Regions from separate parts of the Burkholderia oklahomensis C6786 genome, predicted to be linked through region 1. Evidence: predicted binding sites of a transcription regulator. Region 1 holds the regulator's gene; the other holds the start of a gene.
The links. The regulator FNR, encoded in region 1, switches genes on or off when oxygen is low (the NO sensors DNR and NnrR bind a similar motif). The targets are predictions, from matches to a motif close to TTGATNNNNATCAA.
Positions count from the first base shown of each region.

Region 2: the regulator FNR is predicted to act here: its motif matches at 6,419-6,432, upstream of BG90_RS13525 (bacteriohemerythrin).

Region 1 is NZ_CP009556.1:570,951-578,582, reverse strand. It holds gene BG90_RS20580 (DUF3005 domain-containing protein) at 1-92, shown strand, start outside; gene BG90_RS35450 (hypothetical protein) at 236-700, opposite strand; gene BG90_RS20575 (SMP-30/gluconolactonase/LRE family protein) at 721-1,662, opposite strand; gene BG90_RS20570 (aldehyde dehydrogenase (NADP(+))) at 1,668-3,248, opposite strand; gene BG90_RS38070 (hypothetical protein) at 3,372-3,632, opposite strand; partial or broken gene BG90_RS33435 (MFS transporter) at 3,933-4,148, opposite strand; gene BG90_RS20555 (hypothetical protein) at 4,535-4,765, opposite strand; gene BG90_RS20550 (universal stress protein) at 5,189-5,656, shown strand; gene fnr (fumarate/nitrate reduction transcriptional regulator Fnr) at 5,806-6,561, shown strand; gene BG90_RS20540 (LysR family transcriptional regulator ArgP) at 6,598-7,491, opposite strand; gene BG90_RS20535 (LysE/ArgO family amino acid transporter) at 7,599-7,632, shown strand, end outside.
Region 2 is NZ_CP009555.1:2,987,231-2,994,862, reverse strand. It holds gene sufB (Fe-S cluster assembly protein SufB) at 1-244, shown strand, start outside; gene sufC (Fe-S cluster assembly ATPase SufC) at 275-1,045, shown strand; gene BG90_RS13555 (SufD family Fe-S cluster assembly protein) at 1,050-2,294, shown strand; gene BG90_RS13550 (aminotransferase class V-fold PLP-dependent enzyme) at 2,287-3,525, shown strand; gene sufU (Fe-S cluster assembly sulfur transfer protein SufU) at 3,522-4,013, shown strand; gene sufT (putative Fe-S cluster assembly protein SufT) at 4,010-4,555, shown strand; partial or broken gene BG90_RS13535 (DUF2249 domain-containing protein) at 4,784-5,181, opposite strand; gene BG90_RS13530 (RrF2 family transcriptional regulator) at 5,273-5,758, shown strand; gene BG90_RS13525 (bacteriohemerythrin) at 5,905-6,318, opposite strand; gene cyoA (ubiquinol oxidase subunit II) at 6,716-7,606, shown strand; gene cyoB (cytochrome o ubiquinol oxidase subunit I) at 7,610-7,632, shown strand, end outside.

The DNA of each region.
Region 1 (7,632 bases):
GCGGCGCGCGTGCAGACGACGAGCTGCCGTCGCCGTATCATCCGCCGCGTCGGCCAGGGCGCATCATCGAGTTCGCGCCGATTCCGCGCTGATGTCGGTGTCGTCGCCGCGTGCGTGCCGGTGCGGGGTCGGTCCGCGCACGGAGTGATTGCTTTCGCCGCGCGGTCGTCGCGCAGCAGGGCCTCGGTTGCATTCTTACATCGACGTGTTCATGCATCCGCGCGTTGAATCCGGTTCACCGTTTGATTCGGGCGTTTGAATGTGCGCGTCGCGCGATCGTCGCGTTTCGTCGTTCGTTATGCTGCCTCGAAATGAACGCGGCACGCATGGAAGATGTCAGGCTCGCGCGGTGCGCTACGCACGATGATCGATGCAGCGCCGCTTCGGCGTGCGTCATGAAACGCGCGTGCGAATGCTCTTTCGGCGCTCGCGTCGATGCAATGTCATGGGTCTTCGCGCTATCAGCGAAATCGGTACCGGTACCAGCACCGATATCGATGCGCGCTCGCCCCAAAAAGCGACCATAGTGTCGATTCCGGCATCGCCCACGACGCCGCGCCAAAGGATGCGCATCCGAATCCGCGCGCAAGCGATGCGGATCGACGCAGCGCACTGCATCGCGATGCAACGCATACGCCGCGCCCTCGAGCACATCAGGCACACCGAGCCGGGCCAAGCCGCGCCGCAACGCGGGCAACATGCATCGCGGCGCGCCTGTGCTCAACCGCCCATCGCCCCCTGCGTATTCACATACAGCGAATACAACCCATGACTCGCCGCCATGAACAGCCGGTTCCGATGCCGTCCGCCGAAGCAGACGTTCGCGCAACGCTCGGGCAGCGCGATATGCCCGATCGCGTCGCCTTCGGGCGTGAACACGCGCACGCCGTCGAGCTCGTCGGTGCCCATCCCCCAGCCGCACCACAGGTTGCCGTGCACGTCGACGCGAAAGCCGTCCGGCGTGCCCTGCCCCGCGTCGATCAGCACGCGTCCGTTGCGCACCGACTTGCCGTCGCTTGCGACGTCGTAAGCTCGGATCGTGCGCGGCCGCCCTTTCGATTCGACGACGTACAGAACCGACTCGTCCGGCGAAAACGCAAGGCCGTTCGGCCCCGGCACGCCGTCGACGACAGGCTCGACCGCGCCCGTGTGCGGATCGATCCGGTAGACGCGCTCCGGCATCTCCGACTCCTGCTTCTCGCCTTCGTAAAAGCTCTGGATGCCGAAGTCCGGATCGCTGAACCAGATCGAGCCGTCGGACTTCACGACCACGTCGTTCGGCGAATTGAAGCGCTTGCCTTCGAAACGCTCGGCAAGCACGGCGATCGCCCCGTCGTATTCGGTGCGCGTGACGCGGCGCGCCAGGTGCTCGCACGTGACGAGGCGTCCCGCGCGATCGCGCGTGTTGCCGTTCGCGTTGTTCGACGGCTGCCGGAATACGTCGACCGCGCCGCTCTGCTCGTCCCAACGCAGAATCCGGTTGTTCGGGATGTCGCTCCACAGCAGATAGCGGCCGTCGCCGAACCACACCGGGCCTTCGGACCAGCGCGCGCCCTGGTACAGGCATTCGACGGAGGCGGACCGGATGCGCAGCGAATCGAAGCGCGGATCGAGCACGCGGACGGCCGGATCGGGATAGCGCCGGGAATCGATTGCGTCCATCGCGCTCACGCCTTGCCGAGCTGGCCGTCGCGCAAGCGCCAGAGACCGAGCGGATTCGCGTCGGCGAGCGCGGCCGGCAGCAGCGCCGCGGGCAGGTCCTGATAGCAGACGGGCCGCAGGAAGCGCTCGATCGCGAGCGCGCCGACCGACGTGCCGCGCGGGTCCGACGTCGCCGGAAACGGCCCGCCGTGCACCATCGCGTGCGCGACCTCGACGCCCGTCGGATAGCCGTTCGCGACGATGCGGCCCGCCCTGCGCTCGAGCGTCGGCAACAGTTTGCGTGCCAGATCGACGTCGTCGTCGTCGAGATGCAGCGTCGCGGTCAGCTGCCCTTCGACGTGCTCGGCGAGCGCGATCATCTCGTCGACGTCGCGGCACACGACGACGAGCGATGTCGGCCCGAAGATCTCGCTTTCGAGCTGCGGGTCCTGGGCGAACTGCGTATGCGTCGTCGTGAAAAGCGCGGGCAGCGCGGCGTTCCGCGCGTCGCTGCGCGTGCCTTGCGCGACTTCGCTCACGCCCGTCGCCGCGCGGCGCGCCGCGATCGCGCTCTCGTACGACGATGCGATGCCCGCCGTGAGCATCGTCTGCGCGCCCTTTTGCGCGAGCGCCTGCGCGGCCGCGTCGACGAACGCCTTCAGGTCCGGCCCGTCGAGCGCGACGACGAGCCCCGGGTTCGTGCAGAACTGTCCGACGCCGAGCGTCAGCGAATCGACGAAGCCTTGCGCGATCTTCGCGCCGCGCGTGCGCAGCGCGCCCGGCAGCACGAAGAACGGATTGATGCTGCTCATTTCCGCGAAGACCGGAATCGGCTCGCGCCGCCGCGCGGCGACGCCCATCAGCGCAACGCCGCCCGCGCGCGAGCCGGTGAAGCCGACCGCCTTGATCGCCGGATGCGCGACGAGCGCCTCGCCGATCGCGTTGCCCGCGCCGACGACGAGCGAAAACACGCCTTCGGGCAATCCGCAATCGGCCACCGCCTGCTGGATCGCGCGTCCGACGAGCTCCGACGTGCCGAGATGCGCGGGATGCGCCTTCGCGACGACCGGGCAGCCGGCCGCGAACGCCGATGCGGTGTCGCCGCCCGCGACCGAGAACGCGAGCGGAAAGTTGCTCGCGCCGAACACCGCGACGGGGCCGAGCGGGATCTTCTGCAAGCGCAGGTCCGCGCGCGGCAGCGGCTTGCGGTCGGGCTGCGCGGAATCGAGCGTCGCATCGAGCCAGCGGCCGTCGCGCACGATCGACGCGAACAGCCGCAACTGGCCGACCGTGCGCGCGCGCTCGCCTTCGAGTCGCGCGACGGGCAGCGCCGATTCCGCATGCGCGCGCTCGATCAATTGATCGCCGAACCCGACGATGCGCTCGGCGACCGCTTCGAGAAAACGCGCGCGCGCCTCGAGCGGCGCTTGGCGAAACGCGTCGAATGCGGCGCTCGCGAGCCGGCACGCGCGGTCGACGTCGCCCGCGCCGCCCGCGCCGAACGCCGGCTCGAGCTCGACGCCCTGCGCCGGATCGTACGCGCGCATCGTGCCTTCGGTGCCGCGCACGGCGGCCGCGCCAATCAACATCTCTCCAGTGATCTGCATGCTTCCTCCGGATTGAAAAATCCGCCGTGGCCGGGCGAACGTCGCGACGCGCGCCGCCCGCGGACAGATTGGGCGAATCGGGTCAATCGAGCGAATCGGTCGAGTCGGTCGAATCGGGGCGACTCAATCGGGCGCGCCGATCCGGTACACGCGAATCGCATTATCTTGCCAGACCCCGCGGCGCGCCGTGTCGCTCAAATCGGCGAGCGCGGCGGCGAACGTGCGCACGAGCGCCGGATCCATGCGATGCGGCAGATAACACGGCCACCTGTCGAGCAGGCTCGTACGCCGAGGCGCGTCGGGATCGATCACGGCGACGCGATGATCGCCTTCGTGGCCGCGCGTCCAGGCGGTTTCGATCCCGAAGATCCCCGGCGGACGCATGACGGCGCGCCGGATCGACCGCGAACTCGAGCGGATAGTCGGCAGCACGACGTGCGCGGGCGCCGTCTTCGATTCGAGATCGTCGAAGCTGAAGGTATGGGCGCGCTTCTACGCCAGCAGGAGGATGTCGTTCATGACCGCGGTTCCGATTGACTGTCTGTCGTCTTGCGTTGATTCGATCGGCGCGCGCCGCATGCGACCCGCATCGGCGATATATCGCGTGGAAACGTGCCGTCTGCGCTCGCAGCGAGCGGGCGGCGTGAACGTGAGCCGTCCCGCGACGAACGGCTCGCGCTCACCCGACGCCTGGCAGCGGACCGACAGGAACAGGCGCGCGGCGAAGCCGACGAGCGGTCCGGCAATGAAGAGCCGCCGCCTGCCGGTGCGATCCGGCGGCCAGGACGTCGCGCACATGCCGATCATCGTCGCGACGTACGGCAGGATCGCGAGCATGCCGACCTGGCCCATTCCGCCATGGGTGAGATTTTTCGGGAGCGTCGGCAGCCTCAATGCGTGACGCGGTTCGCACCTTCTTTCGCCGTCGATTCATTCGCCGCGTTCGCGTAGACCTCCGCCATCGACGGGTTTCACCTGCCCGGCCTTCACCGATCGCCGCACGGTAGGCGGATGGAACGCAAACCGTCGATATGCGCCGGCCGATCGACAAGCAACAGGCCTAACGTTCGGCTTGTCGATGGATGAAGCGCGAGCGGCTTGCCGCCGAGGGCTGGAGGCACGAACGTCAGCAAGCCGCTCGCGCGGGACTGCAACGAAGGGGAAAGTCTCGGCACATCGAGAACAGCAGCTTTCGCGACAAGCCGATCGTCTTCCCCAACACATCACGGCAACGATCGACCGACGCACGAGATCAGGCCGATCCGACCTGCGCCAAACGCCCCGCGCTACCAGCACGGATTATTACGAGGAACCCGCCGCGCCGTGCTCGGCCGCGCGAACTTGTACGGCAGTTCCTGCCGATCGAGATAGGCCTGGATCGTCGGCCATTGAGCGTCCGCGAGCAGCATTTCGCAAACGTGCGGCATATCGGGCGAGGCGCTGTCCACGCCGATCAGGTCCGGCAGCGAGTACCGGTCGGCGTCTTCGGTCAGCAACTCGAGCACGACATACGGCATAGGTTTCCTCCTTCTCCGGTTGAACGAAACGAACAAGCAGGCGCAGCGGCTACGCCCATCGACACGCATCTCCGGCGCCAACGCCTGCCGTCCTCCATCGAGCGCCGCACGAAACACAGGGAACGGTATCGCCCGATGCGTTTCAAACCAGCATCGGCTCGCGTCGGCAGGCGAGCCAGCCCGAGTTCCAGCCAAGTCTATTACGGCGTCGAGGAACGCGGCGCGAGCCGACCCGGTCGATACGCAAATCGCGCGCAAAAAAACCGCCGCGCTCGATCGAAACCGGAAAAGTCCGACGCCGCGTTTACTCGGCTGCGTCAGTTCGCCGCATCGTAGTCAGTAATCGTTTACTTTGTAAAAAGACATCGTCAAACTCGATCGGCCGAACGGCCGATCTTTTCTCAACCGCACCACGGAGACATCATGTACCAGCGCATTCTTGTCGCAGTCGACGGCAGCGAAACGGCACGCCACGCATTCGACGCGGCGCTCGACATCGCGAAGACGAGCGGCGCGGAATTGCAGCCCTTCTACATCGTGGAAAACGCTGCGATCTACTACAACGTGCCCGGCTACGATCCGTCGATCCTTCGCACGCAACTGCTCCAGCAGGGCAACGATCTGGCGAAGGAATTTGCGCAGAAGATGCAGGAAGCCGGCGTGAAGGGCGCGATGAAAATCGGCGAAGCGTCGTCGCTCGCCGACGTGCCGTCGCTCATCGTCGACGGCGCCAAAGCGTTCGGCGCCGATCTGCTCGTGCTCGGCACGCACGGCCGCCGCGGTTTCAAACGGCTCGTGCTCGGCAGCGTCGCCGAACAGTGCGTGCGCCACTCGGCGCTGCCCGTGCTGCTGATCCCGTCCGCCGCCCATCCGGAAGATCGGGACAGCTGACCGAACGCAACGGATGCGATGTTTCGCCGCAACCGCGCGTTGCGGCCGAACAAGGAAATCGCACGGGGAGTCGCGGCGTTTTGTCGCTAAACAGGCTTTGTCCACGATGGGACAATGGCTTTACCGATTCAACCTCAGAGCCATCCATCATGCTTACGCCCGTCGCCCGACCCGCCGCCGCCGCTGCTCCCGTCCATGCCTCCAGTACGTGGGCACCGCGTCAGGCCGCGCACTGTTCGACGTGCGCGATGCGCCATCTCTGCATGCCCCAAGGGCTCGCCCCCGAGGCGCTCGCGCGCCTCGAATCCGTGATCTGCACCGCGCGCCCGGTCCGCCGCGGCGAAACGCTGTTCCGCGAAGGCGATAATTTCGACAACGTGTACGCGGTTCGCTCAGGATCGCTGAAGACCATCGCCACACGCCACGACGGTCGCGAGCAAGTCACCGGGCTGCATCTCGCGGGCGAAGCGCTCGGCCTCGACGGCATCTGCGACGACGCGCATCCGCGCACCGCGGTCGCGCTCGAAGACAGTTCGGTCTGCGTGATTCCGTACAGCGCGCTGAAGACGCTATGCTCGGAAGCCGGCACGATGCAGTTGCGGATGCACAAGCTGATGAGCGAGCAGATCGTCCGCGAGACGTCGCAGACAATGGTGCTCGGCTCGTTGAACGCCGAGGAGCGCGTCGCGGCGTTCCTGCTCGACGTGTCGTCGCGCTACATGAAGCGCGGCTATTCGCCTAACGAATTCAACCTGCGGATGACCCGCGAAGACATCGGCAGCTATCTCGGCATGACGCTCGAGACCGTCAGCCGCACGTTGTCGAAGTTCCACAAGCGCGGGCTGATCGAGATGCAAGGCCGGATGGTCCGCATCGTCGATTTCGACGGCCTCCACCGCCTGTAACCAGGCGCGGCTCGTTTTTCATCGCATCGCATCGAATCAATCGAGAAACTGCGCGGCGCGCTTCTTGAGCGCCGCGCTGAACTCGTCCAGCCAGCCGATCGACAATCGCCAGCTCTGCCAGTAGAGCTCGACGTCGATGCTCTTTCCTTCCGACAAATCGACGAGTTCGCCCGCGGCGATCCGACGCTCGACCATTCGCTCCGGACACATTCCCCAGCCCAGCCCCGCCTCGCACGCGCGCAGATAGCCGGCGACGTGCGGAATCCAGTGCTGCGGCGGATCGAGATCCACACGCGTCACGCGCCGGATGAAGCGCGCCTGCAGGCCGTCCTTCGGATTGAACATCACGCACGGCGCGCGCCGCAGCGCGTCGCGGTTGATGCCTTTGCCGAAATAGCGCGCGTAGAACGCGGGCGAGCACACCGCGTGATAACGCATGCGGCCGAGGCGCGTCGAGCGGCAGCCCTGGATCGGCTCGGCGAGTGCCGTCACCGCGCCCTGCACGCTGCCGTCGCGAATCCGCTCCGCCGTGTAGTCCTGATCGTCGATCACGAGATCGAGCAGCGTGCCGCTTTCCGCGCAGAACGGGCCGACCGCGTCGACGAACCAGGTCGCGACGCTGTCGTCGTTGACGGCGACGCGCAGTATCGGCCATGCGCCCGTCTCCACGCCGGCGAATCCGGGCATGTGCCCGGACAGCTCGGCTTCCAGCATCCGCACGCGCTCGGTGTGGCGGCACAACAGCGCGCCCGACGTCGTCGCGACGCACGGCTGCCCGCGCTTGACGAGCACGCTCCCCACTCGCTCCTCCAACAGCTTCACGCGCTGCGACACCGCGGAAGGCGACACGTTGAGCGCTTTCGCCGCCCGTTCGAACGAGCCGTGACGGATCACTTCGGCGAGCGCATCGAGCAACGCGTAGTCGAGCATCAGTTTTCCTTAATCAGCATTAGATGATTTAGCTTTTCTTACCCAGGCGATCAACGCAGACTAGCGCCTCCTGCTCCATTAGTCCATCGCCTGAAGCAACAACGAACATGAACTGGATCGCTTTTTCTCACGGCGCGATGC
Region 2 (7,632 bases), on a different replicon from region 1:
CGCGCACACGTTCCCGTACGTCGAGAGCGCACGCCGCGACGCCGTCGTCGAACACGAGGCGACGACGACCCGCATCTCCGAAGACCGCCTCTTCTATTGCCGGCAGCGCGGCATCGATCCGCAGGAAGCGACGGCGCTCATCGTCGGCGGCTTCTGCCAGGCCGTGCTCGAAGCGCTGCCGATGGAATTCGCACTCGAAGCGAAGGCGTTGCTCGCGGTGTCGCTCGAAGGCGCCGTCGGCTGATCCCCAAACGTGACGAACCGAGGAAGAACCATGAGCCAATCCGAACCCTTGCTGCAGGTATTCGACCTGAGCGTCGACGTCGCCGAGCGCCGCGTGCTGCAATCGGTGTCGCTCGACGTGCCGGCGGGCACGCTCGTCGTGCTGATGGGCGCGAACGGCAGCGGCAAGAGCACGCTCGGCATGACGCTCGCGGGCCATCCGGCGTATCGCGTCGCGCACGGCCGCGCGCGATTCGCCGGGCAGGATCTGCTCGCGATGAACGTGCAGGACCGCGCGCGCGCCGGCCTGTTCCTGTCATTCCAGGCGCCGCCCGACGTTCCCGGCGTAAGGAACAGTCACTTCATCCGTACCGCGCTCAACGCGGTGCGCGAGGCGCGCGGCGATGGCGCGCTCGATGCGGTCGATTTTCTCGGCGACGCGCGCGCGGCCGCCGCGCGCATCGGCCTGTCCGAGGCAATGCTCAATCGTTCGATGAACGAAGGTTTCTCGGGCGGCGAGCGCAAGCGCAACGAGCTGCTGCAGCTCGCGCTGCTGCGGCCGCGGCTCGCGATGCTCGACGAGATCGACTCGGGGATGGATGTCGACGGCGTGCGCGCGGCGATCGATCTCATCGGTCAGTTGCGCGAGCAAGGCACCACGTTCGTGATCGTGTCGCATTACCTGCAGATGATCGAGTCGCTCGCGCCCGACGCCGTGCTGCTGCTCGATCGCGGTCGGATCGTCGAATCCGGCGATCTCGGCCTTGCGCGCGAGATCTCCGCAAAGGGTTTCGCTCGCACCGGCGCGCTCGTGGAGGCCTGACGCGATGACGACAACAGACACCGACAGGATCGCCGAAAGGCTCGCCGCCCGCCGCCAATTGGCGGAACACGGCTGGATCTCCCGCCGCGCCGAATCGTTCCGTCATCTGCCGCCGCCCGCGGCCGATGCGTGGCTCGGCGACGACGTTCGCGGCGCACACGCGATCGACCTGCCCGCCGCGCGCGCCGGCTGGATGCTCGCGCCCGTCGGTTCCGGCTCGCTCGAGCATGTCGATGCGTGCTGGCTGAGCGCCGCCGATCCCGCCGAGCGCGCCGCGCTATTCGCGGATCTGCCGACGCAACCCGGCGACGACGCCGCACCGTTTTTCTGGGCGCATCGCGCGCTGTGCGAAGCGGGCCTGCGTCTGCGCATCGGCAGCGGCCCGACGCGCCGCGCGCCCGCGATGCTGCAGCTTCGACTGCAGCCGCATGCGAGCGTCGAAGCGCCGCTCGTCGTCATCGACGTGCAGCCCGGCGCGCACTGCGTGCTGATCGAGTCGCACGGGCACGATCTCGCGGGCCGGAGCCGCCCGGTCACGCAGAATCTGCATGCGTACGTGCGGCTCGGCGCCGGCGCGTCGCTCGAGCATCTGCGCATCGCGACACCCGGCACGCACGACCGGATCGCGCATCACGTGCACGTGCGGCTCGAGCGCGACGCGCAATACCGGCAATCGCTGCTCGGCACGGGCAGCGACTACCACTTGCAGCGCACCGTGCTCGACCTGCGCGGCGAACGCGCGCTCGCACGCGCGTCCGGCGTGCTGTTCGCATCGGCACATGCGAAGCTCGAGCAGCAAGTGCGCGCGGCGCACGCCGCGGCGCACACGCAAAGCTCGATCGATACGCTCGCGCTCGCGAGCGGCGATGCTCAGGTCGTCGCGAACGCGTTTTCGTCGATCGCGGCGGGCGCGGCGGGCGCCGATCTTCGGCAGCGTCTGAGCGGCATTCCGACGAGCGGCGAGCCGCGCGTCGTGCTGCGACCGCATCTCGAGATCCATCACGACGACGTGCAGGCGGCGCACGGCGCGACGTGGGGCGCATTGCCCGACGACGCGCTCTTCTACGCCTGCCAGCGCGGTCTCGATCGGCGCGACGCGCTGGCGATGATCGTCACCGGGATGGCGCACGCGGCGCTCGCACGCGGCATCGACACGCCCGGCATGCTGGAGACGCTCGGCGGCGACGCGCTGCTCGCACGCGAAGTCGCACGGCACCTCGCCGAACAACCGGAGAGCCGTCATGGGTGACACGCTGCGCTCCGCCGCGATGGCGAGCGCGTTTCCGGCGCTCGCGCAGCGCATCAACGGCGTGCCGCTCGCCTATCTCGACAACGCGGCGACGACGCAGATGCCGCAGTCCGTCCTTGCCGCGATGCGCCGCTTCGACGAGTGCGATCGCGCGAACATTCATCGCGGCGTCCATACGCTGAGCCAGCGCGCGACCGACGCGTACGAGCGTGCGCGCGATACGCTGACGCGCTTCGTCGGCGCAGGCGCCGATCACCTGCTCGTCTTCACGTCCGGCACGACCGACGCGCTGAATCTCGTCGCGCAAGGCCTGTCGCTTCCGGGACACGCGCCCGCGGTGCTGCGCGAAGGCGACGAGATCGTCGTCAGCGCGCTCGAGCACCACGCGAACCTCGTGCCGTGGCAAATGGCCGCGCGCCGCTGCGGTGCGCGATTGCGGATCCTCCATCCCGATCCGCAAGGCCGTCTGCATGTGAAGGACCTCGAACGATTGCTGACGCCGCGCACCCGCGTGTTCGCGGTAACGGCCTGCTCGAACGCGACGGGCGAGCGGCCGCCGTACGAAGCGCTGCTCGCGGCCGCGCGCGCGGCGGGCGCGCTGACGGTGCTCGACGCGGCGCAGGCGGTCGGCCACGAAGTGCCGGAACTGTCGACGCTCGCGTGCGACTTCGTCGCGTTCTCCGGCCACAAGATGTACGGACCGATGGGAACGGGCGCGCTCGCCGGCCGCCGTGACGCGCTCGAGCGGCTCGTCCCGCTGCGCTTCGGCGGCGACATGGTGAGCTGGGTCAGCGAAGCGGACGCGACATTCGACGCATTGCCGGCGCGGCTCGAAGGCGGCACGCCGAATGTCGCGGGCGTCGTCGGGATGGCGGCGGCCGCCGACTACATCGACGAAATCGGCCGTGCGACGATCGACGCGCACGTGCGCGCGCTGCGCGATCACGCGGCCGCGGGCCTCGCGGCGATCGACGGCGTGACCGTGCTCGCCGAGCGCGCATCGTCGGCGATCGTGTCGTTCGCCGCCGACGGCGCGCATCCGCACGACATCGGCACCTTGCTCGACGAGCGCGGCATCGCGGTGCGCACGGGCTACCACTGTGCGCAGCCGCTTCTCGAGCGGCTCGGCTGCGGGCCGACGACGCGCGCGTCGTTCGCGCTCTACAACACGCACGACGAGGTCGAACGTCTCGTGGCCGGCGTCGCGCGAGCACTGAAGGTATTGCGATGAATCCGACTTCCTCCCTCGCTGCGCCCACCGACGCGCAAAGCACGCTCTATCAGGAGCTCATCGTCGAGCACAAGCGCGCGCCGCGTCACTTCGGCAAGCTCGGCGATCCGACGCACGAAGCGCGTGGGCACAATCCGCAATGCGGCGACGATCTGAAGGTGCAGTTGCGCATCGAAGGCGGTCGGGTCGGCGACATCCGCTTCGACGGCCACGGCTGCGCGATCTGCATCGCGTCCGCGTCGATGATGACGGAGGCCGTGATCGGCCGCGACGTCGAAGCCGCGCGACAGCTGCAGCAGCGATTCCGCGCGGTGCTGACGGGCCAGGCCGAGCCCGACGAAGCGTATCTCGGCAAGCTCGCGAGCCTCGTCGCCGTGCGGCGCTATCCGAGCCGCATCAAATGCGCGCTGCTCGGCTGGCATGCGCTCGCGCACGCGCTCGACACGCCCGCGGCCGCTTCGTTCGATCAGGAGTCGAGAACATCATGAGACGACCGAAAGAAACTGTCGTCGTGCAGCGAGCAGTCGCGGTCGAATGCGTGCCGTCCGGCGCGCCGCTCGACATTCCGGCGGGCACGATCGCCGAAGTCACGCAGGCGCTCGGCACGAACTTCACGCTCGTCGTCGGCGGCCAGATGGTGCGGCTGCGCGGCGCGGATGCGGACGCGATCGGCCGGGTTCCGCCCGAGACCATCGACGTGCCGGACGACGTCTCGCCGGACGAGGCCGAAGCGTTCATCTGGCAGACGCTGAAGACCTGCTACGACCCGGAGATTCCGGTCGACATCGTCGAGCTCGGCCTCATCTACGCGTGCACGATCGAGCCCGCCGAGCACGATCGGCTGCGCGTGTCGATCAGGATGACGTTGACGGCGCCCGGCTGCGGAATGGGCGAAGCGCTCGCCGACGAAGTTGCCGACAAGGTGCTCGCGCTGCCGTTCGTCGGCGAGGTCAACGTCGACATGGCGTTCGATCCGCCGTGGGATCGCTCGCGAATGTCGGAGACGGCGATGCTGACGCTCGGTCTCTGACGCGAAAGCGCCGTAGCAATGAAATGACGACACGCTGAAGCCGATCGATCGCATCTTTGCCGCCCGCGCTCGCGGGCGTTTTCTCGATCGGGTTCGACAGCTTCGAGGCCGGGAGAAACGATGCTTGTCCGTGCGGGAGCATGACGCGCCGCACGACACACCGACGCCCGCCCCGGCTCGCCGCAGCGATGCGACGCGACACGCAGGCCGGACGCCGCATCACGCGACTCAACCGCCGCAGCCGCCGCCCGAGCAGCAGCTATCGCCCGCATCGTGGCCGAATGCGCCGTCGCGCTTCGCGATCTGCACACGCCACTGCGACGGCCCGGCCTCCAGATAGGTCCATTCGAACGAATCGGACGCGCGCTCCTCGAGCTGGTAATAAAGCGGCTTCGGATCGTGATCGTTGATGAGCTGCAATGCTTCGCCGCCGGGCAATGCGTCGAAGGTGCCGAAGATCAGCGCGTGGCGCTTGTGATGAGGAATCCTGCGAACGTCGATGATGGATGCGTACTGCTCGGTCATGACATGGCTCTTGAAAAGGGAGAGAGATGCGGCGCGCGGCCGGTGTGGAACGCTCGCCACCTGCGGGGAAATGCCGTCGGCGATCACCTGGCTTGCAACATGCATCGGTTAGCGATATAACGTGCATGTATTGAGCATGTTATATCGCCCCCTCCTCGACAGCAACATAAGACATGCCTCTTTTTGCCACGTATGCGACTCTCTGAATACACGGACTACACGTTGCGCGTGCTGATGTACTGCGCGTCGAATCCGGACCGACTCATCACGATCGCCGAACTCGCCGAGCGCCACAACGTGTCCAAGAATCACCTGACGAAAATCGTCAACAGCCTCGCGCGCCAGGGCACGCTCGAGACGACGCGCGGTCGCGGCGGCGGCGTGCGTCTTGCGCTGCCGCCCGGGCGCATCGGCATCGGAGACGTGATCCGCGCATCCGAAACCGATTTTCGTCTCGTCGAGTGCTTCGACCGGCACACGAACACTTGCATGCTCGCGGCGAAATGCCGGCTCGAGCGGCTGCTCGACAGCGCACTGCGCGCGTACTTCAAGGAGCTGGACGGCGCGACGCTCGCCGATCTCGTCGGTCCGCCGGCGAAGAACGGATTGAGCGCGGCCGAAAAGCTGCATGAGTTCGCGATCGCGATGCCGGCGAAGGGAGCCGCGCGAACGCGATGACGCTCGCATGTTCGAAGGCGGACGTGCAACACGCATCGCGCTCGAACGAACGCGATGCCCGATCGTTGCGCAACTGAGCCAGCCGCAGCCGCGCCCTGCTCCGTTCGCCGTCTTCGCACCGCCGCTCCACGATCGGCGGAGCCGCGTCAGACTTCGGTCTGCTCGTCCGTCATCGCGAAATTGAGCATCTTCAGGTGCGCGACCATCATCGAATCCATCGTCCGGACGTGATGATCGAACCATTCCGATACCTCGACCAGCAGCCGGCGGCCCAGTTCGAACTGCGCGTCGCGCGCGACCTTCTCGCGCACCGCGGCCGCCACCTTCAGCACTTCGTCGTGATCGGCCGCATGGCAATACTGCGGCCCGAATTTCGTGCTCGCCATCCAGCGCTCTTCTCGTTCGAAGTGCTGCCGGCAGTGATCGGCCCAGGCGTCGAACGCCTGCAGGAAATGCGCGTCGTCCGCACGCGCGGCCGCATCGAGCAGCTGGACGAATTCCGTATGAACGGCGTCGACGAACGGATCGTCGAGTTTCAGCTCGGGTGAGAGATATTGCATCGAAGAACGGAAGTGGTTTGTGACTCGAGGGCGACCTGACGGCTCGCGTCTTCGAAGGTACATGCCGCTCGGGCCTTTCGCTCGCCGATCTTCGTTCCCGTTGATTCAGCACAAGCTTTTCGGGCCGTGCGCGGCCGTCTGCGGCGGTCGGCGCGAGCGCGCGCCGCGTCGGCTTTTTCCGTTCGAGCCGCCTTTCATGCGCGCTTTTTCGCCACGCGTTGAGTCCGTCTGAACAAACATCAAGACCTCGCCCCGTTTGTTGTTTGCGAATCGTCAACATGAGCCGCGCGAAATTCCGCTACATTCCGCCGCCAAAGCGACTGGTTGTCGCATCAAGTTCGACGATGGCGTTTCGACGTCTCGCAAGCCCGCTTCATCACACACTCAGGCGAATGTAATGGTCCGAAGAATTACGAGTAGAACGTCCGCGATCTTGCGATTAGGACTCGTCGCAGGTCTTTCCGGATGCAGCGAGCTGCACGTGCTCGATCCGAAAGGCGCGGTCGGCGCCGCGGAGAAATCGCTGATCGCGACGTCGACGTGGGCGATGCTGATCGTCGTCGTGCCGGTGATCTTCCTGACGCTGCTGTTCGCATGGCGCTACCGCGCCTCGAACCGCAACGCGACCTACGCGCCGAAGTGGGCGCACTCGACCGCGATCGAGATCGTCATCTGGACCGTCCCGTCGCTGATCATCCTGTTCCTCGGCATTCTCACGTGGAAGACGACGCACGAGCTCGATCCGTATCGGCCGCTCGAATCGTCGGTGAAGCCGATCGACGTCGAGGTCGTCGCGCTCGACTGGAAATGGCTGTTCGTCTATCCGGACCTCGGCATTGCTTCGGTAAACCAACTTGCGGTGCCGGTCGGCACGCCGATCAATTTCCGGATCACGTCCGATTCGGTGATGAATTCGTTCTTCATTCCGCAGCTCGGCACGCAGGTCTACGCGATGGCCGGCATGCAGACGCGCCTGCACCTGATCGCCGACGAGCCGGGCGACTTCGCCGGAATCTCCGCGAATTACAGCGGCCGCGGCTTCTCCGACATGAAGTTCCGCACGCTCGCGACGCCGCGCGACGCGTTCGACGCGTGGGTCGCGAAGGTGCGCGCGTCGTCGGAGCGGCTCGACATGACCGCGTATGCCCGGCTCGCGCAGCCTAGCGAAAAACAGCCGGTGCGCTACTACTCGACGGTCGACCCGCGCCTTTTTCACAACATCATCGCGAAATACAACAACGGCCACGTCCTCGATCTGACGGACGCCGCTTGTCGGACGAAGGGGTAACGCATGTTCGGTAAATTGACGCTTTC